2 regions of the Gemella sp. genome follow, and region 2 is predicted to be linked to the other one. Evidence: predicted binding sites of a transcription regulator. Region 2 holds the regulator's gene; the other holds the start of a gene.
What was found. The regulator CtsR, encoded in region 2, represses protease genes until heat stress. The targets are predictions, from matches to a motif close to ATGGTCAATAAAGGTCAAACA.

Region 1: clpP (ATP-dependent Clp endopeptidase proteolytic subunit ClpP) is a predicted target of CtsR. The motif match lies at 1,566-1,586, and genes of this name have one in related genera.

The regions. Positions count from the first base shown of each region.
Region 1 is NZ_DBHIUF010000021.1:9,521-26,507, reverse strand. It holds gene cysS (cysteine--tRNA ligase) at 1-327, opposite strand, end outside; gene ACO6OL_RS07420 (YitT family protein) at 578-1,456, shown strand; gene clpP (ATP-dependent Clp endopeptidase proteolytic subunit ClpP) at 1,624-2,271, shown strand; gene ACO6OL_RS07410 (peptidoglycan bridge formation glycyltransferase FemA/FemB family protein) at 2,308-3,558, opposite strand; gene pssA (CDP-diacylglycerol--serine O-phosphatidyltransferase) at 3,841-4,359, opposite strand; gene ACO6OL_RS07400 (YitT family protein) at 4,532-5,440, shown strand; gene ACO6OL_RS07395 (chloride channel protein) at 5,717-6,874, shown strand; gene ACO6OL_RS07390 (ABC transporter ATP-binding protein) at 7,109-7,828, opposite strand; gene ACO6OL_RS07385 (ABC transporter substrate-binding protein) at 7,828-8,823, opposite strand; gene ACO6OL_RS07380 (ABC transporter permease) at 8,804-9,589, opposite strand; gene ACO6OL_RS07375 (thiamine-binding protein) at 9,561-9,845, opposite strand; gene ACO6OL_RS07370 (hypothetical protein) at 10,114-10,464, opposite strand; gene lepB (signal peptidase I) at 10,742-11,293, shown strand; gene pyrG (CTP synthase) at 11,457-13,058, shown strand; gene ACO6OL_RS07355 (DNA alkylation repair protein) at 13,077-13,739, shown strand; gene phnD (phosphate/phosphite/phosphonate ABC transporter substrate-binding protein) at 14,037-14,936, shown strand; gene ACO6OL_RS07345 (histidine kinase) at 14,940-16,325, shown strand; gene ACO6OL_RS07340 (response regulator) at 16,306-16,923, shown strand.
Region 2 is NZ_DBHIUF010000008.1:51,105-68,091, forward strand. It holds gene radA (DNA repair protein RadA) at 1-1,261, opposite strand, end outside; gene ACO6OL_RS04865 (ATP-dependent Clp protease ATP-binding subunit) at 1,264-3,738, opposite strand; gene ACO6OL_RS04870 (CtsR family transcriptional regulator) at 3,743-4,261, opposite strand; gene ACO6OL_RS04875 (nucleobase:cation symporter-2 family protein) at 4,631-5,908, opposite strand; purine riboswitch at 6,198-6,299, opposite strand; gene ACO6OL_RS04880 (dihydroorotate oxidase) at 6,399-7,331, opposite strand; gene ACO6OL_RS04885 (DUF302 domain-containing protein) at 7,491-7,868, opposite strand; gene ACO6OL_RS04890 (LLM class flavin-dependent oxidoreductase) at 8,005-9,051, opposite strand; gene ACO6OL_RS04895 (hypothetical protein) at 9,190-9,351, opposite strand; gene ACO6OL_RS04900 (TraX family protein) at 9,543-10,283, opposite strand; gene tuf (elongation factor Tu) at 10,839-12,026, opposite strand; gene fusA (elongation factor G) at 12,150-14,225, opposite strand; gene rpsG (30S ribosomal protein S7) at 14,327-14,797, opposite strand; gene rpsL (30S ribosomal protein S12) at 14,847-15,266, opposite strand; gene ACO6OL_RS04925 (ABC transporter ATP-binding protein) at 15,695-16,438, shown strand; gene ACO6OL_RS04930 (hypothetical protein) at 16,441-16,987, shown strand, end outside.

The DNA of each region.
Region 1 (16,987 bases), on a different contig from region 2:
AGTTGCTCTCTTACATCCAAGTGCATCATAGTCTTTAAAGAAAGCTGTAATGTACTTGTCAGTTAGTTCACTTGTAGAAATTCCTTCTTCATTACTAGCCTTAATAATTTTATCATCAACGTCTGTAAAGTTAGAGATAAAATCTACTTCATATCCACTGTGTTCTAAATATTTGCGTACTACATCAAAAACTATTATCGGACGTGCATTTCCAATATGTATATAGTTATAAACAGTAGGTCCACAAACGTACATTCTTACTTTATTTTCTTCAATTGTTTTTAAAATTTCTTTTTGTTTTGTCAATGTATTATAGAGTTTAATCATAAATAGCTCCTTGTTAAAAGGGAGATTCACAAATTAAAAATTAGTTATCGTATAAATTAACTAATGAATGACTCCCAAATTTCTTCTATATCATAATAACTAAAAAAGTCTATTACTTAAATTTTAACACAAAATGCCTATAAAATGAATTATTTATTAATGTTTTATAAAAGATAATCAATTTTTAATTGTTTTAAATTTATATTTGTATTAAAATATATAGAGGAAAAAAATAAAGGATAAGGATATCATGAAATTATCAGATACTATTTATGCTACAGAGAAACATAAGAATGCCAAAGATGTTATTTTAATAATAATAGGAACGGTTTTATTCTCTATTTATGCTGGTTTATTAATCCCTGTAAATAATATTGGAGCAGGTGGGGCTTTGGGGTTAAGTTTAGTGGTGAATAAGTTAACAGGAATAAAAATAGGGACGATTCAGTTTATATTAAACGTTCCACTATTTTATATAGGTTATAGATATATTGGTAGAAAGTTTGTAATACTTACAGGAGTTGTCATAAGTATTTCATCTTTCTTAATAAATAATTTACCAAAGATTATTACTCCGGTGAATTTAGGTGATTCTTTAGTTGCAGCAATTTTCTGTGGAATTATTTCGGGACTTGCAATGTGCTGTTTATTAGTTGCGGGTGCTTCTACTGGAGGAACAGATATTACAGGTAAATTTATTTCAAAAAAAATGGATTTTAATTTACCGACGGTATTTCTTATACAAGATATTACAGTTTATACAATAGTATGGATATTTTTTGATATAAAATATGTAATGTATGCCCTTGTTATGAGTTTTGTTCGTAATCAAACGATGAGAGGTGTTCAAAAATTCTTTTCTGCATATATTCAATGTACAATTATCTGTAAAAATCCTGAGGTTATGGTAGAACTTATTAATAATACTTTACATAGAGGTTCAACGATAATGGATGTAGAGGGTGGATATTCTCATGAGAAGAAACGAATGATAATTGTAGTTATTCAGCAAAATGAGATGTATCAATTGCGTAAATTGGTAGCGAAAAATTGTCCAGAAGCATTTATAACGGTAAGTGCGGTAAATACAATAGTAGGTAACTTTAAAGAACATTCTTATAGACTATAAAATTTATATAGAATCGGCTTAGAATTATTATTTTAAGTCGATTTTTTAATTTGAATTTAAGTGTTATTATATTTTATATGTAGAATACTTAGAAAGGGAAATAAGTTGCTAATTGACCATTTTTGATATATAATATCTAGTGAAAACGAAAATTAGGAGGTAAGAAAATGAATTTAATTCCTACAGTAATAGAGCAAACTTCTCAAGGGGAAAGAGCATACGATATTTATTCAAGATTATTGAAAGATAGAATCATTATTCTTGGTTCAGATGTAAATGATCAAGTAGCAAACTCAATAACAAGTCAACTTTTATTTTTAGAAGCACAAGATAGTGAAAAAGATATTTATTTCTATATTAATTCACCAGGTGGAAGTGTGACAGCTGGTTTTGCAATTTATGATACTATGCAACATATTAAATGTGACGTTGTTACTATTTGTATGGGGATGGCAGCTAGTATGGGTGCATTTTTACTTGCAGCTGGAACTATCGGTAAACGTTACGCACTTCCAAATGCGGAAGTGATGATTCACCAACCATTAGGTGGTGCACAAGGTCAAGCAACAGAAATTGAAATTGCTGCAAAACACATATTAAGAACTAGAGAAAAATTAAATAAAATTTTAGCAGACAGAACTGGACAAACTATTAAGACTATTGAACGTGATACAGAACGTGATAACTATTTAACAGCAGAAGAAGCGTGTGAATATGGTCTAGTAGATAAAGTAATGTATCCAGAAAACAATAAACCTCAGAAAAAAGAAAAAACTAAAAAAGCTACGAAAAAAGTTGCTAAGAAAGAAGAATAAATGAAAAAAAGGAGTTGAGCAGGAGCTCAATTCCTTTTATATTTTCCAAATTTTTCCGATTGCATTTCTAATTTCGTAATTATCCATAAAATACTCTATATTTCCGTTGAAATTACGTTTGAATTGAAGAACTCCGTAGTCAGTAGCCTCTTCAGACTCAAAATCTTTAGAAGTACCAAAGAAGTTGAAATATTTAAAGTTATTATTGATGGCGTATTTCATCATATGGAATAAGATTGCATATGGACCCTCGTAACGGTGGAATTTTCTCATTGCACCGCTTGTGAAGTAGATTAAATCTTGCCCTGATTCTATAAAAGTAGCACATGAAAGATTAATAATATTTCCGTTTTCTTCTTTAAGCTCTTTTATTTTATCAATTTTTTTATACCAAATAGCAATATTTTCATCAAATTCTTTTAGACGGTTAGTTGCTTTTTTAGCATTCACTTTTCCTTGTTCTAATTTTTCTTTTAGATCGTCTCGCTCTTTTTCGAGATTTGCAATTGTGTTAGTTGTAGTTTCAATGAATTGATCACAATCAATGTATGAAATAAGATAGTGAGCTTTATCTCCGATATTATTCTTTAATGACTTAAAATATGTATTATCACGAATGCTAAAGTCTATTCTCTCCTCAGTATCACGATTAATTTTATCAAAGATTTTTGCATCTTCTTCATCAAAGATATCAATCTCTCGAACTTGTACTCCTTCTTTCATCGTTCTATTAATAGTATAACGAGCAATTTGTGAAATATTTTTTAATAAATTATTCTCAGTAATATTTTCGTCTAGTGATTTAGAAAAAACACAACGAGAAGCCAGTGTAGGATTTGTGAATAAGTCATCATTAAGTGGTTTGTATCCTAGTGAAGTTAATATTTTATCTGTTTTAATAGCATCCTCAGTAGTTTCAACATATTCGATATCTTTATAAATACGTTCGTTTAAGAATGGATTTACTCTTACGCAGAGAACACGAAAGTCTTTAGCGAAATAGTTTTTTAATTCTGCCATATAAAATCTTACTAACTCATTATTAGAGTAATCCATTATTGGACCGTGTTGAGCAGTAACTTTATAGAAGAATTTTCTATAAGGGAAATAAATAAATGTTGAATATGCTAGTATTTTATTATTTTCTTTTACTGCAAGAATTTTAGTCTTTAGATTATTGAAATTTTGCATTTTACTATATACGGCAGCTTGTTGTAAAAAGTAACGATTATCGTTTTTTTCTTGAACCATTTGTAATTCGTCACTGCTAATTTCTGTAAATATCATTAAGATGCTCCTTATATAAAATTTAATATATACGCATACGATTATATAATAAATAAAAGAAAAATAAAAGTAATAACTATTATTAAAATTTCTTAATAAAAAGATATAAATAATTGTGGATATAGCTTATAGAAGAATATTAGTAAAGGAAAATTTGGGTATACAGATCTTAAAAAAATTTATAATCATTATGTTATAGTAATATATAATGTTATAACCTCATAAACTGGAAAAAGGTTGTAATTGTTTTTTTAACAATTTACAACCTTTTTTCTATTTTTTTTATATTTTTTTAATTTTTATATTACTTACCATTAAATAAGAGCATGCTACTACTAGTATAAGCATTGCAATACTTGGTAATTTTATCTGAGCAAGTACTGCAAGAACTGTTCCGCATGTAGTGATAGGAACTCCTTGATAATATCCATTTTTCATTTTTGTCACGTTAAACCTAGCTAAACGATAAGCTCCACAGCATACGTAAACTCCACAAAGTATAGCAACAATTACCATTAATAGTGTTGATGGCTTATCATTAGTAATAAAGATTTCAAAAACAAGCATAGCAGGTGCTACTCCGAAACTTACTACGTCACATAATGAATCTAAATCGTGACCAATTTCAGAAACAACACCAAGTTTTCTTGCGACGATACCATCGTATCTATCTGCAAGCATAGCTAAGATAATAAAGACAGTACCCCAGATGAAATATCCATGTGATGTAGTCAGAATTGACATAAATCCACAAAAAATATTACAAAGGGTAAGATAATTTGGTATGAAGTTTTTATTCATTTTAAAAGTCAACCTCCAATATTGATATTATAATTATAGTACAAATTTGTAATAATGTCTAAGAAAAGATGAAATTTATAAAAATTTAGTAGTGAAAAATATTATTTTCTATAGTTGTTTAACGTCATGAAACCTGTTATAATTAGGATAAAATTGATTTTGGAGGTGCACTATGGAAAAGACATTTAAAAATTTAAATTTCACAAAAATTTTAAAAGAATTATTTATTATTTCTTTGGGTTGTGCTATTTACTCTTTTGCAATTATGCATTTTAATGTTCCAAATAAATTAGCTGAAGGTGGAGGGACAGGAATATCACTGTTATTATTATATTCAATAGGTCTTCCTGTTTCTGTGGGAACAATATTGGTAAATATTCCGTTATTAATAATAGGATATAAAATGTTAGATAAAAAGACAATGTTATACACGGTTTACGGCATTATTATGTTGACTTTTTGGATAGGGATTTTTGAGAAGTATAATATAGAAATTGAGATTGGTGGAGATAGATTACTGGCTGCTGTATTTGGAGGATTACTAGCGGGATTAGGATTAGGGATAGTTTTTCTTGCAGGAGGAACGACAGGTGGAGTAGATATAGTTGCAAAAATTGTACAACTTTATACAGGTAGTTCAATCGGTAGGATAATTCAAATTCTTGATGGAGTTATCATCGCCTTAACATTTGTAGTAGTTAAGAGTTTTCCAGCGATTCTATATACTTTGATTTATATTTTTATATGTACTAAAGTTATAGATTACGTTGTTGAAGGTGGTGTTCCTGGAAAAGGAGTAATGATAGTTTCATCGGAAATAGAAGCTATTACTAAAAAAATCCAAGAAGATATGAATCGTGGATTAACTTATATAAAAGGTCAGGGAAGCTATTCTAAGAAAGATTTGAATATTGGATATTGCGTTGTTTCAAGAAATGAAATAGGAAAATTAAAATCTCTGGTTTATAAAATTGATCCCCGAGCTTTCGTGACGATAACTGAGGTTCATGATATTATAGGAGAAGGCTTTAGTTACGATCAACCGAAAAAATCAAGTTTAAGTTTTAAAAAGAATCAATAGTAAAGAATCTGAGAGGGAGCGACTAAAAAATCGTGATTTCGTAGAAACAAGATTTTGTCGAGTCACTTCCTGCAGTGATTTATTAGATATCTAAAAAGCTTTTTAAAAGCGAATTTAGATATCGATAAACCGCTGCGTCTATGAGCTATTATATGAACTTTGTTAAATTTTAGGACTTTTGGGTCAGCCCCTGGGTTCTCATATAAGCGTTTTAAAAAGTTTAGAACTTTTATGTCAATCTCAGATTTATATTTGAAGGAGAAAAATAAATATAATATGTTAAGGAATTATTATTTTAGATTAATAAGTGCAGTATTATTAATTTCTATTTGTTGTTCGTTATTTGGTCAAACGTTATTGAAATTAATAGAATTAACTAGTAGTTATTATAAGTATTTATTGATTTTAACACCTTTGATACTAGTTTTTACTAAGTCTAGTAATAAATATTTACACACCAGTGCTATAGGTATGAAGTATTTTATTGAAGCGGCAACTGATAAAAAAGAGAAAGTTACGTGGAAGTTCCCTTTTATTTTAACTTTGAATACTTTACTAGCTCACAGCTTCGGAGTGAGTGTAGGGCGTGAAGGTGTTGCTGTGCAGTTGGGTGGAGCTATTGGTGGGAATATTGCTCCAGATGAATTCAGTACAGAGAAAAAACAATTTTTTGTAAAGTTAGGCATGATTTGTGGATTTGCTGGATTGTTTCAAACACCTTTAGCTGCTGTGGTATTTATTTTAGAGGTTGTCAGTGATAAATTTAACTTTACAAAAAATAAAATTTATGAGTATGTAACTTATATTGTTGCAGCGTATATAAGTGCTTTTGTATCGCATAAACTTGGTTTGGAAAAATTCTTTGTAGCTATAGATGTAAGTGAAATTAATATAAATTTAGAATTTATTTTTAAATTAATTTTAGTTGGAGTTGTGTTTGTTTTTGTAGGAATCTTATTTGTTCTACTTCAAAGAAAAATAAAGAAATTAGTAGCTTTGAATAAAAATATCATTTGGATTCTTCTAGTTGTTTTTATTTTAGTTAGTATTGTTTTCGAGTACAGATATGCTTCATTAGGTACAAATTTAATTAATCTTTCTTTTACAAACTTTGAACAGATTCAAGTTTATGATTTTATGTTGAAAATCGTATTAACTGCAATATGTACAGGGATTGGTTTTAGTGGAGGAGAGGTTACTCCGTTGTTTGCGATTGGAGCGACTTTTGGAGTAATTCTAGGAACTTGGTTAGGATTACCAATTCTTGTAACTGCCGCTTTAGGATACTGTTTAGTATTTTCAGCGGCAACTAAGACATACATTGCACCTATATTTCTTACATTAGAAGTATTTGGATATAAATTAATGTTATTTGCAGTAATCCCTGCAGTGTTAATTTACTTAATCAATAAAAAATATAGTATCTATAAATAATTAAATGGGAGTGACTCAAAAATCGTGATTTCAAAGAAATCGATTTTGTCGAGTCACCCCCGCACAGTTTATTAGATAGCTAAAAAGCTTTTATAAAGCGAATTTAGATATCAATAAACCACTGCGTCTATGAGTTTTCATGTGAACTTTGTTAAATTTTAGAACTTTTGGGTCAGCCTCATTTACAAATAATATAATACACCCTAGTGTGAGTTTTCACGCTAGGGTGTATTATTATAATCCAAGTATATTTAGTATCTCTTTTTTATATTTTAATTTTTGTTCGTCTTGATTTTGTTCATCAAGATTTATTTTTATTTCAGATACAATTTCACCAGGTTTATTTTTAATGATATAAATTCTATCGCTTAGGTCAATAGCTTCGTCTATATCGTGAGTTATTAGTAGAGTAGTTATATCAAGTTTGTTCTTGATTTCAAGATACCAAGAATGTAATGATATTTTAGTAATTGCATCGAGTGCACTGAATGGTTCATCTAGTAAAAATAGTTCTTCTTTGAACATATATGTACGTAAAAGTGCAACTCTTTGACGCATTCCTCCACTTAATTCACTAGGATATTTATCTTTATATTCGTAAAGGTTAAATAATTTAAGATTCTTTATCGCTTCTTCTTCAGCTTCTTTTTTATTGATTTTTCTTATTAAAAGTGGAAGTATAATGTTTTGAATAATAGTCTTATGTTCTAATAATAAGTCTTTTTGAAGCATGTAACTTACACGACTTTTATAGTCTGTGTTACCTTTTATAGAAATTTCGCCACTTTGAAGAGGATTTATACCTGCGATAATATTGAAAAGGGTAGTTTTACCAACACCGCTTCCACCTAATATAGATACGACTTCACCTTTATCGACATGAATGTTTATATCTTTTAGTATTTTATTGTTAGGATAATTGAAAGATAAGTTTTTTATTGATAATATATTCATTATTTTATATAGTCATTGCTGAATCCAGTATTTTCTGCAAGAGGTTGTTTTGTAATTTTATTTTCGTTAACCCAACGGTAGAATGTGTTCCATCTGTTAGCGTCAAATTCACCCCAGTGATCTTTGTTTGTTGCATATTGTTTAGATAGATATTTTTGAGATTCAACGATGAAATCTTTTTTATCTTTTAATTCTGGAGCATTTTTAATTAAAATCTCTGCAGCTTCTTCAGGATGTTCTATAGCGTAGACATATCCTTTCTTAATAGCTTTAAGAACTTTTTTAGCTTCTTCTTTATTTTGTTTTAAGTAATCATTATTAGCAATAATTACTGGAGAATAGTAGTCTAAATCTTTATTGAAATCTTTTAGATAGAAGTAGTTAATATCTAATTTCATGCTTTCAGCTAATTTTCCATCCCATGCATAGTAAATCCATGCAGCATCAAAAAGTCCATTTTCTAATGGTGTTACAGAGTTAGTATCTGTATTTGGAGCTAGATTTAATTTATTAGCATCTCCACCTTGTTTTTGGATTAATGATTTAACCATTGCTAATTCTACTGGATCATTCCAAGTTCCGTACTTTTTACCTTGAAGATCTTTTGGTTCTTTAATGTTGTTTTTCTTAAGTGAAATGATACCAGAAGTGTTGTGTTCGATAATTGCGGCTACGGCAGTGATTCCTGCACCTTTAGAAAGTTTGTTAGCCATTGAGTCTTGGTAGTAAATACCAAAAGGTGCTTTATTATTGATAATTAAGTCAGAAGTACTATCTTCAGGCGCTGGCTTAATGTCAAGATCAATACCTTCTTCAGCGAAGTATCCTTTCTCTTTTGCTACATATAGACCAGTGTGGTTTGTGTTAATTGCCCAGTCAAGTACGAAATCTACTTTTTTAAGTTCTTTTTTCTCTGCGTTTTTATTAACTGTACTACATGCAGTTAATGAGATTGCTAAGATAAAAGCAAAAACGCTAGTTAATATCTTTTTCATGATTTTCTCCTATGTATTTCCATTTAATAAATTTTTTCTCACTTAGTTTAACAAGTTCAATACTTAGTAAACTAATAACTGATACTAGTATAATAATTGCAAACATAGTATCGTATTCAAATAATTTCTTCGCTTTAATCATGTAAACTCCAAGTCCTTCAAAGCCACCTAGCCATTCAGCAACCACAGCTGCTATAAAGGCATAAGATACACTAACTCTAAGTCCAGCATAGAAGTAGCTAAGACTTGTTGGAATTTTCACATGCCAAAGGATCTGTAATTTACTAGCATTCATTAGTTGTAATAAAGTAATCATATCTTTGTCACAGTTTCTAAAGCCATCTAGTATACTAACAACTATAGGGAAAGTCGTTGTTAAAACAATTAATACAATTTTTGGTGTAAGTCCATAACCCAACCAAAGCACAAGTATAGGGGCTATTGCAATAGTTGGTATAGTTTGAGTCAGTACAAGAAGTGGATAGATAGATTTATTAAATATTGGTATACTATCCATAATTAAAGCAAGAAGCCATGCTATGACTATCCCTAGAAATAGACCTATTATAGCTTCGAGTAGGGTGATTTTGCTGTGAAATATTAATAGTTCGTAATTTTTTATACATGCTTTTACTATTTCAACAGGTGTAGGTATGATATATTTAGGAAGTAAACCGAGATTACCAGCTCCTTGCCAAATAATCACTAAGAACAACATAGAAATAGTTGCGGCGTATTTATTGATTAAATTTGTCAATTTTTTCATTTATAGTTAAAACATCTCCATAGTTAATTTTCACATTTGCAAAAATATTTTTACTGTCCTTACCCGCTAGGACAAAGCATTCTTTAAGAGTATCCATAAGTTCGTTGAATTCCCCTTCAATTACTGTTTCAAATGGAGTAACAATTACATTAGAATGCTTATTTTGTAGAAAATAGATAACTTTATCTATAGTCTTTAATCTTCCATCATGATTATCAAGAGGAAGAATTTGTAATGCAATACTGCAATTTATCAAAATAAAAAACCTCCTTACAATATAAGGGGGGTCTAAGTTTGTCTTTAAGCTAAGTGTGCCTACGCTAGCATTATCTAGATCAGGCGCGGTCGAAATATTTATATTCCCTCTCAGACTGTTCACAGACTCCCGTATAAATAATTATATCATACGTATGAAAAAAAACAATAAAAGTGCTTACAAAAAGCAATTTTATTGTATAAAAAAATACTAGAGCTAATCCGGAGATCAGCTCTTTAAAAGTATTATTATCAGTATGTTTGCTGGTTTACTTCACAGCTGAAGTTCTTGGTAAAGATCTAAGACCTTTGTTAGGTTCTGCTTTTTTAGTTGATGTAGTACCTTTTTTAGCTGGTACGAATACTCTCTTACCATCTTGTCCAGTTACCCAAACACCACCATCTTTGTCAGCAGTACGTTGGTGACCACGTTTAGCTAGTTGATCTCTTAATTCGTTATCAACGTCTGGGCTAAGGTGACCTGGATCAGTGTCAGTAGCACCTACGAATGGCTCAAATGGTTTATCAGAACCTGGTTGTGTACCTTCTAAAGCTAAAGCTGAAGATCCTCCAGCTACTAATAATCCTGCTGCAGTGAATACAGTTAATAATTTTTTCATGATATATTCCTCCTTTCCTTAAAGCTATATCCATTATATATATATATATATATTGTCAAGAGTTATTAATAAAAAAAATTATTTTTAATAAAAAAATTAATAATTTATGTAAATTTTGTGAATGAACTTAAAGTAGTAATTAAATATAGTCTAATTATATATAGAGTTTTACTTAAGATATTATTGTAAATATATTAATAGAAAATTTATTTTTGATTTTTCTATTAATATATGGTAGAATTATTAATCATAAATAAAATAAAAGAGGGATATACCAGTGAAAATTTTAAGAGAAATTATGGAGTGGGTAGTAGTTGTAGTAGTTTCTATTGCTATTTATCTGCTTATAAGCACATATCTTATCGCACCTTTTACTGTAAAAGGACATTCGATGGATTACACATTTGCTGATAACGATAAAGTTTTCGTTAATAAATTCAGTAAAAATTATGAGCGTGGAGATGAAGTTGTATTCCATGCAAATGAAACTGACGATTATATTAAACGTATAATCGGAGTTCCAGGAGACACTATAGAATACAGAAATGATGTACTATATGTGAATGGTCAGAAAGTTGAAGAGCCATACTTAGCTCAAAAAATTAAAGAAGCTAAAGCTTCTGGAACTGCACCATTCACACCAGATTTTAATATTGAATTTTTAAGTAGTACAAAATCTAAAACTGTTCCTGAAGGTACGTACTTCGTATTAGGGGATAACAGACAACACAGTACAGATAGCCGTGTATTTGGATTTGTTAAGAAAGAAGCAATGATTGGGAAAGTAAGCTTAAGATACTATCCATTTAGTTCATTCAAATTCTTTTAATAAATACTAGAAAGAAAAATTTAATATATCGAATTATTTTAGTTGCTAAAAATTTAGCGTTATGCTAGAATAATATACGGGCACTCTTAAAGAGTGATTTAAGAAACCACCCCCTGCGATAATTTCGTAGGGGGTTTATTATTTTTAATAGAAGGAGAACACAATGACAAAGTATATTTTTGTAACAGGTGGAGTAGTATCATCATTAGGAAAAGGTATTGTAGCGGCATCAGTAGGTCGTGTATTAAAAAATAGAGGATTAAAAGTAACATTACAAAAATTTGATCCATATTTAAACGTTGACCCAGGAACAATGAGTCCATATCAGCATGGAGAAGTTTTTGTTACAGAAGATGGAGCTGAGACTGACTTAGACTTAGGGCACTATGAAAGATTTATCGATGTTAACTTAGGTCAATATTCTAACGTAACTGCGGGACGTGTTTATTCTTCAATTATTGAAAAAGAACGTCGTGGAGATTATTTAGGAGGAACAGTTCAAGTAATTCCTCACGTAACAAATGAAATCAAATCACGAGTATTACTAGCAGGGGAATCTAGTGATGCTGATGTTGTTATTACAGAAATCGGTGGAACAACAGGAGATATCGAATCTTTACCATTTTTAGAAGCAATCCGTCAAATCCGTAGTGATTTAGGACGTGAAAATGTATGTTTTATTCACTGTACATTATTACCGTACATTAAAGCTGCAGGAGAGATGAAAACTAAACCAACACAACAATCTGTTAAAGAATTACGTGGTTTAGGTATTCAACCAGATATTATTGTAGTTAGAAACGAACTTGCTCTAAATGACGAGTTACGTGCGAAGATTTCATTATTCTGTGATATTCCGAAACAAAATGTTATTGAAAGTCGTGACGTAAGTAACTTATATCAATTACCAGTAAATCTTAAAGCTCAAAAAATCGACGATATTGTCTTAAAACACTTCGGATTAACTGCACCAGAAGCAGATATGACTGAATGGTTAGCGTTAGTTGATAGAGTAGATAACTTAAAAGAAGATGTGAGAATCGCATTAGTAGGTAAATATGTAGAACTTCACGATGCTTACATCTCAGTTGTAGAATCTCTAAAACATGCAGGATATAAACATAATGCTAAGGTGAAAATTGATTGGATTCAATCTGAAGATATTACAGAAGAAAATGTTCATGAGTATCTTAAAGATGCAGATGGAATCCTTGTACCAGGTGGATTTGGTGATCGTGGAGTTGAAGGTAAAATTACTACTATTAAATACGCACGTGAAAACAAAGTTCCGTTCTTCGGTATTTGTTTAGGTATGCAACTTGCTGCTGTTGAGTTTGCACGTAACGTGTGTGGCTTAACTGGAGCACATTCTTCAGAATTAGATCCAAACACACCATACCCAATTATTAACTTACTACCTGACCAAGAAAATGTTGTAGAAATGGGAGGAACTTTACGTTTAGGAAGCTACCCATGTACATTGACAGAAGGATCTGTAGCTCACAAAGAATATGGAGAAATCAATATTACTGAGCGTCACCGTCACAGATATGAATTCAATAACTTCTATCGTGATCGTTTAACTCAAAAAGGAATGGTATTATCAGGAGTTAGTCCAGATGATAAGTTAGTTGAAATCGTGGAAATTCCTGAACATCCATGGTTTGTAGCTGGTCAATTTCACCCAGAATTTAAATCTCGTCCAGAAAAAGCACACCCATTATTCGCTGGATTCATTAAAGCAAGTTTAGAAAATAACAGATAAGAATTTCTATTATAAATTATGAAATTATTAGATTTAATAACTGACCTTGAAGAAAATAGTAATGAACTTCTTGCAGAATCAATGTCAAAGTATATGCAAGATAAGTTTAGATTTTTAGGTGTACGTGGTGCAACTAGAACAGAAATTTATAAAAAATATTTTCCAGATGCAAGAAAGACTAAAACCATTGATTGGGATTTTGTTGAAAATTGCTGGAATAAAGAAGAAAGGGAATTTCAATATGTAGTTGTTTATTATTTAAAGGCCATGCAGAAATTCTTAAAAAGAGAAGATATTTCAAGATTAAAATATCTAATAGTGACAAAATCATGGTGGGACACTGTTGATTTACTTGCTAAGGTTGTAGGTAGTTTGGTTATTCGTATCGAAGGTTATGATCAAATAATGCTAGAGTGGAGTAAGGATAGTAATATTTGGTTAAAACGAGTAGCTATTTTGTACCAATTGTCACTTAAAGAAAAAGTAGATAAACAAGTTTTAGAAAGAATTTTAGTAAACAACCTAGGTGATAGTGAATTTTTTATTAATAAAGCTATAGGTTGGGCACTTCGAGATTATTCAAAATTTAATCCAGAGTGGGTTAGAGAGTTTATAGAAAAAAATAAAAATGGTATGGCTAACCTAAGTATAAGAGAGGCTAGCAAGTATCTAGATAAGTAAGAGAAAAGAGTGGTTTTTAATCGCTCTTTTTCTATTTTTAAGGTGAAAAATTTAAATAATAACTAATATTTAGTGGAATCGATAGTACATTTGTTCTGATTATCATATATAATGAACTAAGATATTACGATTATCACAAAGAAGTTAATGATTTCTCTTTTTTCATTATTAAGAAAATGTTATACTATTAATAAAAGATAAATTTGGAAGTGACTCGAAAATCATGATTTAGTAGAAACAAGATTTTGTCGAGTTACCTCGGTAAAATACTGAAATAAATATGAAGGATTTGGAAAAATGAAGAGAATGATTACAAGTTTTCTTATAGTGACTCTTTCTATTGTGCTATTGATAATACTTCCCTTTGTTTTAAAAACTCAACAAGAGGAGTATATTGATTTTTCAGAAGTTACAGAAACTGTTGATAATAGTGCTAAGGATGATGAAACTTTAAGAATTGGATTGATATCCGTAACTGGCGATAATAAGAGCTATATCTTGGAGAAAGAACTGGCTAATTATATCGGTGAAAAGTTGAACAAAAAAGTGAAGCTAATACAGAAAAAAAGTTATAGAGATATAAATGTATTATTAAAAAATAACAAGATAGATGTAGCATTCTTATCGACAGGGGCATATTCGCTATATGAAGATAAAGAGTCATTAGAACTTTTAGCTAGACCTAATAGGGGAAAAACATACTATCATCCTATAGTTATTGCGAAAAAGGATTCTAATATAAATACTATCGATGATTTAAAGAGCAAGAGTTTTGCTTTTGTTGATACTTATAGTTATTCTGGATATTTAGCGATGAATGATTATTTGAAAAAAAATGGTATGTCTGTGAATAAGTTTTTCAGTAATAGTTATTTTACTCATAGTCATGAAGAATCGATAAATCAAGTAGCAAATGGAACTGTTAAAGCTGCAATTGTTGATGACTGGGCATTACAGTATCTTTATAATAATTTTCCAGATACAGCACTTAATATAAAAATAGTAAAAACATTCCCTGAAGTAGCAACAGGACCAGTAGTAACTCACAAAAACTATGAAGAAAAAGATAAGCTTAAACAAATATTATTATCTATTGAAAAAGATAGTTCTATAAAGAATACATTATCACAGCTTCAAATAGAAAAGTATGAAGAAACAAAGGCTAGCGATTATCCTAATTTAATAAGTGAGGATTAATATATGGCAAAATTAAAGATAAAAAATAAAATTATTATATTTTTCGTTGTAATTTATACTATATATTTAGGTGTAATATTAGCCTATACGTATGTTAATAATAAAGATATTTTGGAAAGTGCACTTAAAGATAGAATTACACAGACTTACTATCAATTGTCAGGAAATATTTCAGAAAATATAAAAACAGAAAACACGTATGAAATACATCAAAAAATACATAGTGCTTCATTGAATAGCGAAGTTGCGTATATTATTGTCTATGATAATGAAAAAAATATATTAGGTAAGACGTTGAAAGAAGTTCCCCAAAAGATTGCCACTTTTAACGATGAACAGATAAATAATTTTAAAAAATATAGAAGTTCAAGAGGAGAATTATTAGAGTATATTTCTCCTATAGATGATGTTAATATAGGGTATGTAAGAGTTGGATTTTACACAAAAAATATTTATATGAAGACGTATAGTCAGTTTTTAAGAATATTGATTTTGAATATGATAGTATTTGTGATGCTATTAGTTATCGCATATTATGTTTCAAAATTAATAGAAAGACCTGTTCAAGATTTAACTTCTGTGACTGATGAGATTATTCGTGAAGGTGATTATAGAACAAAAATAGAGAAAGAAAATTATAGTCGCGATTTCCATGTTCTTGTCAGTTCCATAAACGAAATGGTTGAAAATAATAAAAAGAATAAGAAACTAAATAACTACCTATTAAATAAAATATTTAGAATTCAGGAAGAAGAGAAAAAGATGCTTTCGAGAGAACTTCATGATGAAGTTAGCCAATCTTTAGCTAGTTTACTATTTCTTATAAGTAATTTAGTTGATAAAGAAAGTGACCAGAAGAAAAAAGAACGTTTATTATTAATCCAGTCAGAAATAGAAAATAGTTTAAGTAACATTAGAAATATAGCTGTTAATTTGCGACCGCCTAGTTCAGAGCTGAGTTTAGGTGAAGTAATATGTAAATATATAGAAGATTATAAAAATTTATATGGTATAGATGTTGATTTTTATACAAATTATGAAGGTGGTAAAAACAATAATTTTGATATTACTCTTTATCGTATTGTTCAAGAATCTTTATCTAACATAAAACGCCATTCAGGAGCTTCGGAAGTACAAATAAAATTATATGAAAATACAGACTATATAATACTTACTATTGCAGATAATGGAGTAGGATTAACAAAAGAACGTGTAGAACTAGCAAAAGAACAAGGGCGTTTAGGAATTTATGGTATTCAAGAAAGGATTTTTGATTTTTCTGGAGAATTTAAACTATTAAAAAATGATAAGTATTCTACGATATTAATGTGTAGATTTAAAACGGAAATGATAACTGAGGAGCAGGCTAATGAAGATATTATTAATTGATGATCATAAATTGATAAAATTAGGAATTAAAGTCCTTTTAGAAGATAACGAAGAATTTAGTGTTATTGGTGATTGTGCAAGTAAAAAAGAATTTTTAGAAAAAATTAGCAATGACTCTTACGATCTTTTTATATGCGATATTTCGTTACCTGATGGAAGTGGCTACGATATATTAGAAATAATAAAAGAAAAAAAATTAAAAACGAAAGTAATTATTTTAAGTATGCATGAAGATAAATCTTACATGAAGAAAGCATTTAAATTAGGAGCTTCAGGTTATGTAACGAAGAGCACAGCACATGAGGAGATTCTTCAAGCTATAGATAAAGTTATGTTTAAAAATGATATATACCTAAATGAAAAATATGCTACAATTTTTTATGAATTATTTAAAGAAGATAAAGAGATAGAACTCAGTGATCGAGAAAAAGAAGTGGGGAGATACATTGTTGAAGGATATACACTTACTGATATCGGAGAAAAGTTGTTCTTAAGTGTAAAGACAGTAGATACATATAAAAAACGTTTGATGGAAAAAACTAATACGAAAAAAAGAAGTGAACTAGTAGAATATTTGAAGTCGAATTTAATATTATAGTAAACACAAAGAAAAATACGGATGATTGTAGAAATCAGTCGTATTTTTCTTTATAAAAAAACAT
Region 2 (16,987 bases):
ATCCATGTTTTTTCGCCTCATTAATCCTTTGTTCAATTCTGCTAACTCTTCTAACTTCACCAGTTAGTCCAACTTCACCAATGAAACAATCATTCATATCAACTGCTATATCTTTAAAGCTTGAAGCCACCGCCATAATTACACCTAGGTCTACCGCTGGATCATCAATCTTAACTCCTCCAGACACTTTCACATAGACGTCTTGTTGTTGAAGTAAATAACCAGCCTTCTTCTCTAAGACAGCCATTAATAATATTAACTTATTATATTCTAATCCAGTCGAAATTCTTCGCGGATTATTAAAAGCTGTTGGTGTTGTTAATGATTGTATTTCTACAAGAAGTGGTCTACTACCTTCCATAGTACTTATTATAGTTGCTCCAGCAAGGTTTTTACTACGTTCTTCTAAGAACATCTGCGAAGGATTAGCTAAATCTTCTAGCCCACTATGTTTCATCTCAAAAATTCCAATTTCATTCGTAGAACCAAAACGATTTTTCACCGCCCTAAGAATTCTATAACTGTGCTGACCTTCCCCTTCAAAATACAGCACAGTATCAACCATATGCTCAAGCATACGTGGTCCTGCAATAGTTCCTTCCTTAGTAACATGACCAACAATAAAAATTGCAATATTTAAACTTTTTGCAATCTTCATAAGTTGCTGTGTACATTCTCTAACCTGTGTAATACTCCCTGGCGAATTTTCCATATTAGGATTATAAATTGTTTGAATTGAGTCGATGACTAAAAACTGTGGTTTTATTTTTTTTACTACTTGATAAATTAAATTTAAATCAGTTTGCGCATAAACAAACAGTTCATCAGTGTCATTTTTTAATCTATCAGCTCTTATTTTTACCTGTCTGACAGATTCCTCACCAGTAACATATAGGACATCATGTTCTTTTGCCAAATATGCTGATATTTGAAGAAGTAATGTAGATTTCCCAATTCCGGGATCTCCTCCTAGAAGAACTAATGAACCACCTACAACTCCTCCTCCTAGAACTCTATTAAGTTCTCCGCTATCGGTAAGAGTTCGAGGTACATCCTGTGTAGAAACTGATTTTAATTTCCCAGCTTCTACACGTTCTGTATCATTTGTTTTTACTTCAAATTCTGTGTGCTTCGTAGCTTTTTTTGCCTCAACTACTTCCTCCATAGACGCCCACTTTTTACAGTTTGGACATCTACCCATATATTTCAAACTTTGATAACCACAGGCATTGCATTCATACTTAACATTTACCTTTACCATAGCTACCTCTTAGTTTTCTTTACAACAAACTCATCATTTTTATAGTCAATATTAATAGTTCCAGATAATTCAGGATTTCTTAATAATTCTTCACTTAGTAAATCTTCGATATTTTTTTGAATACTACGTTTTAATGGACGTGCACCGTACTCTTTTATACTACCATCCTCAACGATTTTGGCCATAGCTTTTTTCGTAAGTTTAATAGTAATGTTTCTATCTTCTAATCTCTTAGATAAACCATCTATTAATAACTCAGAGATTTTTTCTAATTCTTCTTTTTCAAGAGTCTTGAAGACAATAATATCATCTATTCTATTTAAAAACTCAGGACGATATTGTTTTTTCAATGCTTCCATCATAGTATTTTGAACATTTTTGTAATCATTTTTTATTGATTCACTTCCACCAAATCCTACGAATTTTTGATCATTTAATTCACTTACCCCAACATTTGAAGTCATGATGATAATAGTATTTTTGAAATCTACCACACGACCTGAAGCATCAGTTAAACGTCCATCATCTAGAACTTGTAATAGTATATTAAAGATTGACGGATGAGCTTTTTCAATTTCATCAAATAGTACTACAGAATACGGTTTTTGACGAACTTGTTCTGATAGTTGTCCCGCTTCTTCATGACCAACATAACCTGGAGGCGCACCAACTAATCTACTAATTGAATGTGGCTCCATATACTCACTCATATCTATACGAATCATATTATCTTCCGAGCTAAATAAGGCTTCTGATAAACTTTTCGCAAGTTCTGTCTTACCTACCCCTGTAGGTCCCAAGAAAATAAAGCTTCCAATTGGTCTATTCGGCGCTTTAAATCCGCTTCTTGCTCTTCTAACTGCCTTAGCTAAACTTACTACAGCTTCATTTTGACCGATAACTCGTTTGTGTAATATCTCTTCTAATTTCAGAAGTCGTTCACTTTCTGTTTCCGTTAATTTGGTTACTGGAACTCCAGTCCAAGCTGCAAGTACTTCTGCTACGTTATCAGCACTAATCTTAATTTTATCTTTTGATAAGCTATCTTGCCAAGAAATCTTAAATTCTTCAATTTTATTAATTACTTTATTAGCTTCATCACGTTTTTTAGCGGCTATTTCAAACTCTTGATTAATTACCGCTCTATCTTTTTCTTTATTTAAACGGTTTAGTTCTTCTTCGTATTCTTTTAATTTTTCTGGTGATTTATAAAATCTTAATTTAACTTTAGAACAAGCTTCATCAATAAGATCAATCGCCTTATCAGGTAGACATCTATCCGTAATATATGCTGTACTTAGTTTTACAGCTGACTCAATAGCTTCATCTAAAATTTCTACATCATGGTGTTCTTCATATTTATGACGTAGTCCATCAAGAATCTTAATAGAATCTTCAGTGCTCGGTTCTTCTACTTTGATTGGTTGGAATCGGCGTTCTAAAGCAGCATCCTTTTCAAAATATTTCCTATATTCTTCTGTTGTTGTAGCACCAATACATTGAATCAAACCACGTGATAAGGCTGGCTTTAGAATATTTGATGCATCTGCACTTCCTTCTGTTCCACCTGCACCGATAATTGTATGAATTTCATCTATAAATAATATTATATCCCCTGCATCTTCAATTTCAGCGATAATATTTTTTAGTCTTTCTTCAAATTCACCACGATACTTAGTTCCGGCAACTAATGTTCCCATATCTAGTACCATTACTCTCTTACCTAATAAGTTACTAGGTACATTTTGAGAGACTATCCTCTCTGCTAAACCTTCTACAATTGCCGTTTTCCCAACCCCAGGTTCTCCAATTAGCACCGGGTTATTCTTAGTACGTCTATTTAATATTTCAATCATACGTGTGATTTCTTTATCACGGGCTATAACTGGATCTAATTTATTATTAAATGCATCTTTTGTAAGATCTTTTGCTAATGAATTCAATGTCGTAGTTTTAGCTGAACTGTCTTCAGCTGCTTCCATTTTTTTGAAACCTTCATATAATTTAGAAATCAGACTTTGACTTTTTTTCAATAAGTCAGATAATTCATCAATTATCTGATCAACATTTGCACCTAATTTATCAGTTAATAAACGAACTGCTGTTCCAGTTTCTTCTTCTAATAAAGATAATAATAAATGTTCACTCGTAACGACAAAGCTAGACGTGCCATCAGCAACCCTTTGACTATTTTCTATAGTTCTAACCGCTCCATTAGTATAATCTATCTTCATTAAAACATTACGATAAAAATCAGTACCTTCTAATTCTGTTTCATAAAAATCTACTACACTTTTTCTAAAATCATCATAATATACACCATTTTTATTTAGTATTTTGCATCCCAATGTATTATTCATACTTAACATAGCTAATAATAAATGTTCTGTTCCTACAGCTTTAACTCCAAAATCATTTGCTTCTTCCTTCGCTGTAGTTAGCACCATAAGCGCCGTCTCATTAAATCTTATGTACATAACCTTATCCTCTCTTATTATATTTTATATTTGTTAAAAATCTTACAGTTAAATCCTTTAAATTCGATTTTGTTTGACGAATCATTTCTTCAACACTATCCTCATCAATATGTTTTAAAAATTGATTATGAACAGATGTAATCACTTCAACACTATCTATAAAATGATTGTAGTCAAATTTATCTATATAATCTTTTTCAAGTAGTATTTTAGCTAGTCTTACAGCCTCATCTACCTCTATTGTTTCATTATCTACAGTCTCAATTAAATAATCTATATAGTCTTTATTTGCGTGAAGGGTTATTTTTGTAATTCTGATAAATCCTCCACCACCACGTTTACTTTCAATAATAAAGCCATGTTCCGGTGTGAATCTAGTTTTTATAACATAATTTAATTGAGATGGTACACAGTCAAATTTTTGTGCGACATTACTTCTTTTTATAATTATATGATCTTCTGTAGCTTCATTAAATAAGCTCTTAATATATTGTTCAAGTATATCTGTCATATTATTATTCATAATAAGGGCACCTCCTTTATTGACTAAAATTGACCTTTACTAAATTATACTACATATGGAATATTTTGTATATAAAAAACATTGATTTTTCGGCATATACAGATAAAAAAGAACGACTACAATATTATGATTTTATAAAAATCTATATTATTAAGTCGTCCTTTATAATTCTATTTTCTAATAAAAATACCTTGATTAAAAATACTTATTTCTATGGGAGTGACTCAAAAATCGCGATTTCTTAAGAAACAAGATTTTGTCGAGTCACCCCTGCACAGTTTATTAGATATCTAAAAAGCTTTTATAAAGCGAATTTAGATATCAATAAACCACTGCGTCTATGAGTTATCATATGAACTTTGTTAAATTTTAGGCCTTTTGGGTTAGAGCCCTTTTTAATTTTGATTTCCTATTAAAGATTAAATTCATTACGATTGCTACAACTGTTCCTAAAACAATTCCACTATCAGTAAACATACGAACAAAACTTGGTAGTTGAGAAAATGCAGTAGGAACCGTTGTCACACCTAATCCTAAACCAACAGAACAAGCAATAATCATAAGATTTTCTTGTTTAGCAAAATCAGTATTTCCTAACATTTTCACACCATACGCAAGTACCATACCAAACATACTAATCATTGCCCCACCTAGTACTGGTTGAGGTACAATTGTTGCTAAAGCTCCTATTTTAGGTATAGATCCAAATACCAATAATAATAGAACCATGACATACATTACTTTTTTACTTTTTACTCCTGATATTTGTACAAGTCCTACGTTTTGAGAATAAGTAGTATATGGGAAGGCATTTACTAATGATCCAATCATAACCGCTAATCCTTCTGCTAAATAACCTCTTCTTAAGTCAGGCTCTTTTACTTCTTGATTACAAATATTTCCTAGGGCATAATATACTCCTGTTGACTCTATCATACTTACAATACCAACGATTGTAAATGTTAAAATTGCACTAATATTAAATTCAAAACCTGTAAATTTAAATGGTGTTGGATGTTGATACCACCCAGCTTGAGATACTTCTGTTAAACTTACCATTCCCATAAAACTAGCAATAACAGTTCCTGATACTAAACCTAATAAAATTGCTATAGAGTGTATAAAACCAGTTGTAAATTTATAAATTACTAAAATAATTGCAAGCGTAATACACGCCAATACGATATTTTTAGGGTTACCAAAATCTTTCGATCCTTGTCCTCCTGCAATATAATTCATCGCAACTGGTACTAATGTAATACCTATAATTGTTACAACACTACCAGTAACAACTGGCGGGAATAATTTTGCAACTTTAGCAAAAAATGGTGCTATAAGAACTACAACTAATCCAGAAACAAAAATTGCTCCATACATAGTTGCTAATCCTGCACTATTACCAATTGCTATCATCGGTGCAACTGCTGTAAAAGTACATCCAAGAACAACAGGTAACCCAATTCCTGTAAATTTCCCTTTATACACTTGTAAAAATGTAGCAATCCCACACATAAAAATATCAACTGACACTAAATAAGTTGTTTGTTCTGCTGAAAGACCTAGACCTCCAGCAACAATTATCGGTACAATTACCGCTCCTGCGTACATTGCTAGTACGTGCTGTAAACTTAAAATAAAAGTTTTCAAGATTCTTTTCTCCTTAGTTATATATTATTTTTGACAAATATATACTATATAAATACAAAAAATCACCTATAATTACTTATAGGCGATTTAAAATTCTACTACAAATAGTTGGGAGTGACTCAAAAATCGTGATTTCGGGGAAATCGATTCTGTCGAGTCACCCCCGCACAGTTTATTAGATATCTAAAAAGCTTTTATAAAGCGATTTTAGATATCAATAAACCACTGCGTCTATGAGTTTTCTTGTAAACTTTTTTAAAATCTAGGATTTTTGGGCCAACTCCAATAACATTATAATAAGAATGCCCATAGTCATCAAATTTACGGTCTGATGGTAGAAACTTGCAAGCCATATTCTTGCCTTTATATGTGCTATATTTTGTCTGTACAATATATAATAACAATTTTCAAAATAATTTTCAAGTGTTATCTGTTTTTCTTTTATAGTTTTATCGTTAATTTAAAATTATACTATATGAATAATAATTATTTATTCTATTACCTTCAATTTACCTCTAAAGTCATCTAAACTTGAGTATCCTTTTTCTTTCATCACTTCTTCTAGTTCTTTAGTAAGTCTAGCGAAAACTGAAACTCCTTCCTTATGAAGAGTTGTTCCCACTTGCACTAAATCAGCACCACATAAAATATGTTCAAATACATCTTTACCGCTTATAACTCCACCAGTTCCAATAATTTTTATACTAGGATTCAAGCGTTCTCTAAATGCACGAACATTAGCTAGTGCTGTTGGTTTAATATATTCTCCACCTAGTCCGCCAAATCCACCTTTTGGCTTAATAACTACTTGTTCTTTATCTAAATCAATATATAAACCATTCCCTACACTATTTACACTATTCACATATGTAAGAGGATATTTATTAAGAATTTTAGCCATTTCATCAAAATGAGCAATATCGAAATACGGAGGTAGTTTTACCCCAATAGGTTTTGTAAAGAATGTGAATACCTCAGCTAATAATTTGTCTGTAAGTTCAAAATCATAAGCAATCTGAGGTTTTCCTGGTACATTTGGGCATGATAGATTAAATTCAGTCACACCTTCATATTCACTCTCTTGAATTTTCTTTAATAGACCAATATTTTCATCATAACTCATACCAGTTACCGATAAAAACTGCAATTTTGCACCTGATTTTTGACGTTCAATAACATACTCTAAATAATAATCTAAACCATTATTTGGCAATCCCATTGAATTTATACTTCCTAAAGCAGTATCATAATATCTAGGCTCAGGATTACCTTCTCTATAATCACGAGTTGCAGTCTTTGTAACAAAAGCTCCCGCTTCACTATTCGCTAATTCATCTAGTTCCACGATCGTCATACAGTGTACCCCTGATGCATTCATTAATGGGTTAGATAATTCTACATCTAAAAAATTTGTTTTTAACATTCTTTATACCTCCTATGTATACTAATAACAGTTTATCATAAAATACTCTCAATAACCATTGATAAAACTAGTTTTAGATTTATATTCACATAAAAAAGAAGAATTATAGAAATTCAATTTTATCTATAATTCTCCTTATTTAAAATTAACAATTCTTAATTATGCTTCTAAATACTTAATAATATCTAAATACAAATTATCCATTTTTGGTAAAATGTCTTTTACTCTATCAGAATGCTGTTCTTTTAACCAAGAAGTAGGTTTTTCATATAATACTTCTGTCTTATCTTCTCTCTTAATAAGTAATAATTTAAGTGGTAGGTTAAAACTTAGATATAAATCATCTTGCATTAGTAATGTTCCTACTTTTGGATTACCAAATACTACATATTGAATATCCTCTAACTCTAAACCAACATTTTTAGCATATTCACCTTGGTTTATATTTAAAAATTGATGGATGTTATTTTTTTCTAAATATTCATCTACTCTTGATTTTACATTGACAAATTCTTCATTAATTAGATATTTTTCCATAATTTACCTCTTTTTTACTATTATTAAGTTTATTTAATTTCATAATACACTAATTATCTACTTTTGTCATCAATTTAGTTTTCAAGAAAATTATAAGGTCTATAAGAAGTTTATAGTTCTACAATTCATCACTAAGCTAGTCGTTAATTTCATCTACAACCTCTTTTAATAATTCATATGAATGATGTTGAGCCTCTTCATCGTAAATATATGAATTTATCATTAATTCATCGAACTCTACCCTACGTTTTAAATCGATAATCTGGTTTTTCACAGTTTCCTTACTACCAATAAATGAAATTTTTGTCATCTGATCAACGACAGCTTTCTCATGATTAACTATCTCATCATGTTCAAATGCAATTGGTCCAAAATGTGGAACTTTAGTTGTAGCGATATAATTTTTCCATACCGCTTCTTCCGATTGTACTGGAGGAACCATGCCTTGAGGATTACTTGTAATAATATTTAAAAACGATTGAATCTGAGTTGTTGATAATCTTTTTGCTTCTTCATCGGTATCTGCAACAACTGCATTAGCACCTAAAATTACATACGGCTCACTTAAAACTTCTGATGGTTTAAAGTAATGTCTATAAATTGCTACTGCATTTTCCATCATAGCTGGAGCAAAATGCGATGCAAATGAATAAGGTAAGCCTAGCTCAGCAGCTACATATGCACTATCAGTACTTGAACCTAATATGTATAGTGGAACATCAAGTCCGGCAGCTGGATATGCATGAACAGGTCTTGTATCTTTAAAATACCCAGATAGCTCCACAACTTCTTTTTTAAAATCCATCTCTCTATTTGTATTTCTTCTAATAGCTCGTGCAGTGTTATAATCAGTACCCGGTGCACGCCCTAAACCTAAATCAACTCTACCAGGATAAAGAGTCTCCAAAGTTCCATATTGCTCAGCAACTATATATGGACTATGATTAGGTAACATCACACCACCCGAACCTACTCTAATATTACTAGTGTTATCTAGTGTACGTTGGATTAATAACTGCGTTGCACTACTAGCTACACTTTTTGTATTATGATGTTCTGCAATCCAATATCTTTCATATCCTAATTCATCAGCCTTTTTAGCTAATCTAATAATTGCATCTATTGCATCTTTAAAATTTTCTCCTTGTCTTAATGGAGCTAAATTTAAAATTGAAATTTTCATAGTTGTCTCCTTACTTATTTTCTATCAATATTTTAATATGAATATATAGCTATATAAAAATATCCTTCTGAGCTAAATTCTCAATACACTCATCATGATGAAGAGAATTCGTTACTTGTCCTTTATCTTCAGGTAAACTTACAGCATTTTTATAAGCTCACTCACTTTATTTTGGGATACTTCTTCTTGCTTTAAATACGTTCTAATTTCTAAATATATTTTACTTGAATGACTTAAAACAAAATATTTATTTTTTGCCCATAATTTTTGACATTGAACTCTTTCTTCTTTATTATCCATTTTATCCTTTCGAAAACAGTTTATTTTTAATATCCATATTATATTATATCTCATACTTTTTTACTACATATTGATATCGAACTGTATAAAAAGTTCCTTATTAAGTTTTATCTTAATAAGGAACTTCTACATTAGTTTTCGTTGTATTAAATTTAACCATGTTTTTTTGATTTGCTACGTCCATACTAATTCTAAAAAACCAATGGTATATTTCCATATAATATAATTCTAAAAATACCTATAATTGCCAAGTGTATTGGATAATAATAGTAGAAGAACCATTTAGAACCAGTATGTTTTCCTCTAGTACCATCATATCTCATTAATAATGGTAACGAAAGTAAAGTTGCAAACTGTAATACTCCATAAAATACATCTATAAATATAATATAAATAGCTGCATAAACACTTATCCATATAACATAGTCTAATATTTGTTGTTTTTTATTATTTCTATGATTATATAAAAAGAATGGCATCATTAACGCTATAGAAGACCAATCCGCTACAAATGTTAATAAACAGAATACAATAATTACTAAAATCTTTAATGTATTATTTATCTTCTCATTTCTAAAGATTGCGATTAATGCAACCGACATCGCCAGTGGGAATAAGACACTTGTTTTATTAAATATACTTCCTGTAGTTATATCAAATGGTATTCCTAAACCGAAGCAAAAAGCAAAGTGACTGATAACAGCAAAGCTCATAATTCTAAAGAAATATTTTTTAATATCTTTTGTATAATAACATCCTTCTGCGATAAAATACCACATAATCGGTGCTGTTAAACGTCCTACTATGTGCATAAGTACTGGTATTGTTTCTTTAACTAAACCTGGATATAATAGCCATGCTAAATGATCAATTGTCATAGCAATTATAGCTATATATTTTAACTGAGTTCCATCAAGCTTTAAATTCTTCATTTTCTTCCTTTCTATACTATTTTGACCTTATTTAAAAATATTAGTTAATATATTACTCATAAATGGTATAATGAGAATACTATAGCCTATCCTAACATAGGATATCACATTAATGTGCTTTATACAATTATTTTTCTAAACAACTACTTAAAACTTACCACCATTAAACAATTATATTTTTTATTAATAAAAAATCGAAGTTAATTTCTTAACCTCGATTCCAAAATATTACTCAATATCCCTAGAGTAACTTTGATTATATCTAATAATATACATAAATATTTGAATTTACAATATTATTTTCCCCTATACTACCTTTAAACATATTATACACCTCTTACTGTTTTTCTGCAAGGATTTATTAAAAATAGTACGTATTTTCTAATAAAATTACAAAAAATAATGATTTTACATTAAAAATATAATATTAATACATATAATGTACTAAAACTATCAAATATCTCTAATTAAATATGAACATTATGTAAATTAATATTAAGTATATAAAAAAAGCAAGGTGAAATTCACCTTGCTTAATGTGTTTCAATTCAATTATTATTTAACGATTGAAGTTACAACACCTGAACCTACAGTACGTCCACCTTCACGAATTGAGAAACGAGTTCCTTCTTCGATCGCGATTGGAGAAATAAGTTCAACGTTGATTGATACGTTATCCCCAGGCATTACCATTTCAGTACCTTCTGGTAAAGTAACTACACCAGTTACGTCAGTAGTACGGAAGTAGAATTGAGGACGGTAGTTTGTGAAGAATGGAGTGTGACGTCCACCTTCTTCTTTAGATAATACATACACGTCAGCTACGAATTGAGTGTGTGGAGTAATTGTTTTAGGAGCTGCTAAAACTTGTCCACGTTCGATATCTTCACGAGCAACACCACGTAATAATGCACCGATGTTATCTCCTGCTTCAGCGTAATCTAATAATTTACGGAACATTTCAACACCTGTTACAGTAGTTGAAGCTGGTTCTTCAGTTAATCCAACGATTTCTACTACGTCTCCAACTTTAACTTGTCCACGTTCAACACGTCCAGTAGCAACTGTACCACGACCTGTGATTGAGAATACGTCCTCAACTGGCATCATGAATGGTTTAGCGTTATCACGTTCTGGAGTTGGGATGTACTCGTCAACTGTTTCCATTAATTCGATGATAGCTTTTTCTGCATCAGCGTCTCCTTCAAGAGCTTTAAGAGCAGAACCTTTGATTACTGGTAGTTCATCTCCGTCGAATCCGTATTCAGATAATAGTTCACGAACTTCCATTTCAACTAATTCTAATAACTCTTCGTCATCAACCATATCACATTTGTTTAAGAATACAACGATTTTTGGTACTCCAACGTTACGAGATAATAGGATGTGCTCACGAGTTTGAGCCATTGGTCCATCTGTAGCAGCGATTACTAAGATAGCTCCGTCCATTTGAGCAGCACCAGTGATCATGTTTTTAACATAGTCAGCGTGTCCTGGGCAGTCTACGTGTGCGTAGTGACGGTTTGGAGTTTCGTACTCGATGTGAGAAGTGTTGATTGTGATACCACGTTCTCTTTCTTCTGGTGCGTTATCGATTGAAGCGTAGTCTTTAGCTTCTCCACCATAAGTTTTTGCTAATACAGTAGCGATAGCTGCTGTTAAAGTAGTTTTACCGTGGTCAACGTGACCAATTGTTCCAATGTTAGCATGTGTTTTACTACGGTCAAATTTTTCTTTTGCCATTTTAAAAATGTCTCCTTCAAGTTAATAAAATTTTATTTTTTAATAATTAGTCACATAGCATTCTATGATAACTATATTTTATAATGTTACAACGAAAATTGCAACTATAAAGAATAATTTTTATTATCCTTTATTTTTTTTGATAATTTCTTCAGAAATTGATTTAGGTACTTCTTCGTAGTGATCGAATACCATTGAGTAAGTACCACGTCCTTGAGTTGCAGAACGTAGAGAAGTTGCATATCCGAACATTTCAGATAATGGTACTGAAGCACTTACTACTTGAGCGTTACCACGAGCTTCCATACCTTCAACACGTCCACGACGTGAAGTGATATCACCCATGATATCTCCTAAGTATTCCTCAGGCATAACAACTTCAACTTTCATAATTGGTTCTAAGATTACTGGGTTACATTTTTTAGCAGCTTCTTTAAGAGCTAATGATGCAGCAACTTTGAACGCCATTTCAGATGAATCGACATCGTGGTATGATCCATCGAATAATTTAGCTTTAACGTCGATTAATTCGTATCCAGCTAATACCCCATTTGCCATAGAGTCTTTTAATCCTGCTTCTACTGCTGGGATGTATTCACGTGGAACTACCCCACCAACGATAGCATTTTCGAATTCAAATCCTGCACCTGGCTCATTTGGAGTGAACTCAATCCATACGTCCCCGTATTGTCCACGTCCACCAGATTGACGAGTGAATTTACCTTGTACTTGTGCAGCTTGTTTGAATGTTTCACGGTAAGATACCATTGGAGCACCTACTGTACATTCAACTTTGAATTCACGACGCATACGGTCAACGATGATGTCTAAGTGAAGCTCACCCATACCTGCGATGATAACTTGTCCAGTTTCTTCGTCAGTTCCAGCACGGAATGTTGGGTCTTCTTCTTGTAATTTTTGTAAAGCTGTAGACATTTTATCTTGGTCAGCTTTTGATTTTGGTTCAACTGAAAGTTGGATAACTGGTTCTGGGAATTCCATTGATTCAAGAATAACTTCGTTTTTCTCGTCACAAAGTGTGTCCCCTGTAGTAGTATCTTTAAGACCAACAGCAGCAGCGATATCACCAGCATATACTTCAGCGATTTCGTTACGAGTGTTAGCGTGCATTTGTAAGATACGTCCTACACGTTCACGTTTACCTTTAGTTGAGTTTTTAACGTATGAACCAGATGATAGGATACCTGAGTACACACGGAAGAAAGTAAGTTTCCCTACGAATGGGTCAGTCATAACTTTGAAAGCTAGGGCTGCGAATGGCTCTTCGTCAGAAGAGTGTCTTTCTACTTCTTCATCAGTATCTGGATTAATACCTTTAATAGCAGGTACGTCTAATGGAGATGGTAAGTATTCTACTACTGCATCTAGCATTGGTTGTACACCTTTATATTTGAAGGCTGATCCACATACTACTGGGAAGAATTCTACAGATAATGTAGCTTTACGAATTGCAGCTTTAAGCTCGTCAATTGTAATTTCTTCTCCACCTAAGTATTTTTCCATGAAGTCTTCATCGAATTCTGCAACAGCTTCGATAAGTTTTTCACGGTATTCTTCAGCTTGATCTTGGTATTCAGCTGGGATTTCTTTTTCGACAAGATTTTCCCCAACGCTACCTTCGTTGTAGATAGCTTTCATCTCAACAAGGTCGATTACACCTTCGAATAAATCTTCAGCTCCGATTGGAAGTTGAATTGGGTGTGCGTTAGCTTGTAATCTGTCGTGGATTGTTCCTACAGAGTATAGGAAGTCAGCTCCTGTTTTATCCATTTTGTTTACGAATACGATACGAGGAACTCCATAAGTTGTAGCTTGACGCCAAACTGTTTCTGTTTGTGGTTCAACACCTGATTGCGCATCTAATACTGCTACTGATCCATCAAGTACACGAAGTGAACGTTCAACCTCAACTGTGAAGTCTACGTGTCCCGGTGTATCGATGATGTTGATACGGTGGTTTTTCCATTGAGCAGTTGTTGCAGCAGATGTAATAGTGATACCACGTTCTTGTTCTTGTTCCATCCAGTCCATTTGTGAGTTACCATCGTGAGTATCTCCGATTTTGTGGATTTTCCCAGTGTAGAACAGAATACGCTCTGTAGCAGTTGTTTTACCTGCGTCGATGTGAGCCATGATACCGATATTACGAGTATCTTTTAAAGAAAATGCTCTAGTCATGAGTCAATTTTCTCCTTTCATAAATTTTTAAATGTTTTGAGTAATTTGTCTTTTATAGTGAAAAACTCAAGCTATAAAATAGCTTGATATTCACCCTATAATTACCAACGATAGTGAGCAAATGCTTTGTTTGCTTCAGCCATTTTGTGAGTATCTTCACGTTTCTTAACAGCTGAACCAGTGTTATTTGCTGCGTCTAAAATTTCATTAGCTAAACGTTGTTCCATAGTTTTTTCTCCTCTTAAACGAGAATAGTTAACTAACCAACGTAGACCTAATGTAGTTCTTCTTTCAGCACGTACTTCTACTGGTACTTGGTAGTTAGAACCACCAACACGACGAGCACGAACTTCAAGAACTGGCATAATGTTGTTTAATGCTTCTTCGAAAACTTCCATAGCATCACGTCCTGATTTTTCTTTAATTAAATCAAACGCAGAATATAAAATTCTTTGTGCTGTACCGCGTTTCCCATCTAGCATTAATTTGTTAATCAATTTTGTAACCAATTTTGAGTTATAAATTGGATCTGGCAAAACGTCACGTTTTGCAACTGGACCTTTACGTGGCATAGTGTCTGCCTCCTTTCACGAATTCTTTTTATCAAATTTTTATCTTATATTATTTTTTCTCTTTTGGTTTTTTAGCACCGTATAGTGAACGTCCTTGTTTACGGTCGTTAACTCCTGCAGTATCTAAAGCTCCACGGATGATGTGGTAACGTACCCCTGGTAAGTCTTTTACACGTCCTCCACGAATAAGTACAACACTGTGTTCTTGTAGGTTGTGTCCGATACCTGGGATATATGCTGTTACTTCGATTTGGTTTGATAAACGAACACGTGCATATTTACGTAAAGCTGAGTTTGGTTTTTTAGGTGTCATAGTCCCAACACGAGTACAAACTCCACGTTTTTGTGGTGAAGAAATGTTAGTTTCTTTCTTTCTTTGAGAGTTGTAACCTTTGTTAAGTGCTGGTGAATCTGATTTCGATACTTTTGATTTACGAGGTTTACGAACTAATTGGTTAATAGTTGGCATTTCCCTGATTTCCTCCTTCCCTGTTTATTTGTGAATCACCTAGCCAGGTGTATCACATTTTTAAATTTTTTATAAGCCATAGTGGCTTTACACAGAGTGCCGTAACACTCACGTACTAAATAATACCACTTTTATTTTTTCTTGTCAACACTTTTTTAAAATTTTTTTATATCTTTTTTTACTTGCTATTATCATATTCTATTTTTACACTTAACCAGGTGTATCATTTTTTATTTATAAATAAACACTTCCAGGTGTTCCATCATTAGTTTTATTATACACTATACCAGGTGTTCCTTGCTACTATTCATATCATATATTATTTAAACCACAATAAATAAAACTTTGAAATTAGCATGATTTTTATATTGCTAAATACTTTTGTTAGCAGTATAATTAAATTAACTACATACATTGGAGGGATAGTTATGATAGAAATTAAAAATCTTACCGTGAAATTCGATACAAAGTGCGCTGTTGATAATTTGAGTTTCACCATTAATGATGGAGAGATATTCGGACTTATCGGACATAACGGTGCAGGTAAGTCTACTACAATTAAATCTTTAGTTAGTATATTAGAGCCTATTTCAGGAGAAATTTATTTCAATAACCTACTTTTAAAAAATAATAGATTAGAATGTAAAAAACAAATTGGCTATGTTCCTGATACTCCTGATATGTTTCTTACATTATCCGCCTTTGAATATTGGTCATTAGTCGCTAGCATATACGAAATAGAAAATAAAACAAGAGATGAAATTCTTAACAGGTACTGCAAATTATTTAATTTGATAGGCGTTGAGCATCAAGAGATTAGTTCCTTCTCTCATGGTATGCGACAAAAAGTATTCGTAATTGGAGCATTATTATCAGAACCTAAGTTTTGGATTATGGATGAACCTATGACAGGATTAGATCCACAAGCTGCATTTGACTTAAAAAACTTAATGAAAGAACATGCCACAAAAGGAAACAGTGTTCTATTCTCTACTCATGTCTTGGAGGTCGCTGAACATCTATGCGATAGAATAGGTATCCTTAGTAAGGGAAAACTGGTTTTTATCGGTACACTTAACGAACTTAAAGAACAATTTGAGGGAGATAGTCTAGAAGAAATTTATCTTAATATAGTAAAAAATTCAAATTCAAATATTTTAGGTGGTGATTAGATATGAGATTTAGTGTAATAAAAGAGTTATTCTTAACGAATCTTCTTTATAGTTTTTCACCTCAAAGAATAAAATACAGAAAAAAATTCAGTGGAAAGAGCGATATAAGACATAATCTTTTTAGAAATGTTTTAATGCTTAATTTTTTCAATTTCTTACATATTTTATTTTTATTTTCAATATTTTCTCGTGGTTTTAACTTTTCTGGACCGGGATATCGAAATATACTTTTCTTTATTTTATTATTAGTGTTTATTCAGATTTTAAATAATTTTATCAATATGTTTTACGAAAGTGATGATACATTAGCAATTATTCACTTACCTGTTACAGGATCTGAAATATTTTTTAGTAAATTGTTTACTCTACTTTCACAAGTTATTAGTAATTTTACTCCTTTAATAGTTATAAACTTGATTATTGGATTAAATGCAGAGTTTTCAATTCAAAAATTTTTCTTCGTATTAGTATATAGTTTTGCATTTATCATTACTTTAATATGTTCTATTATGACACTACTTTCATTTATTACTTATATCCCAAATTTTA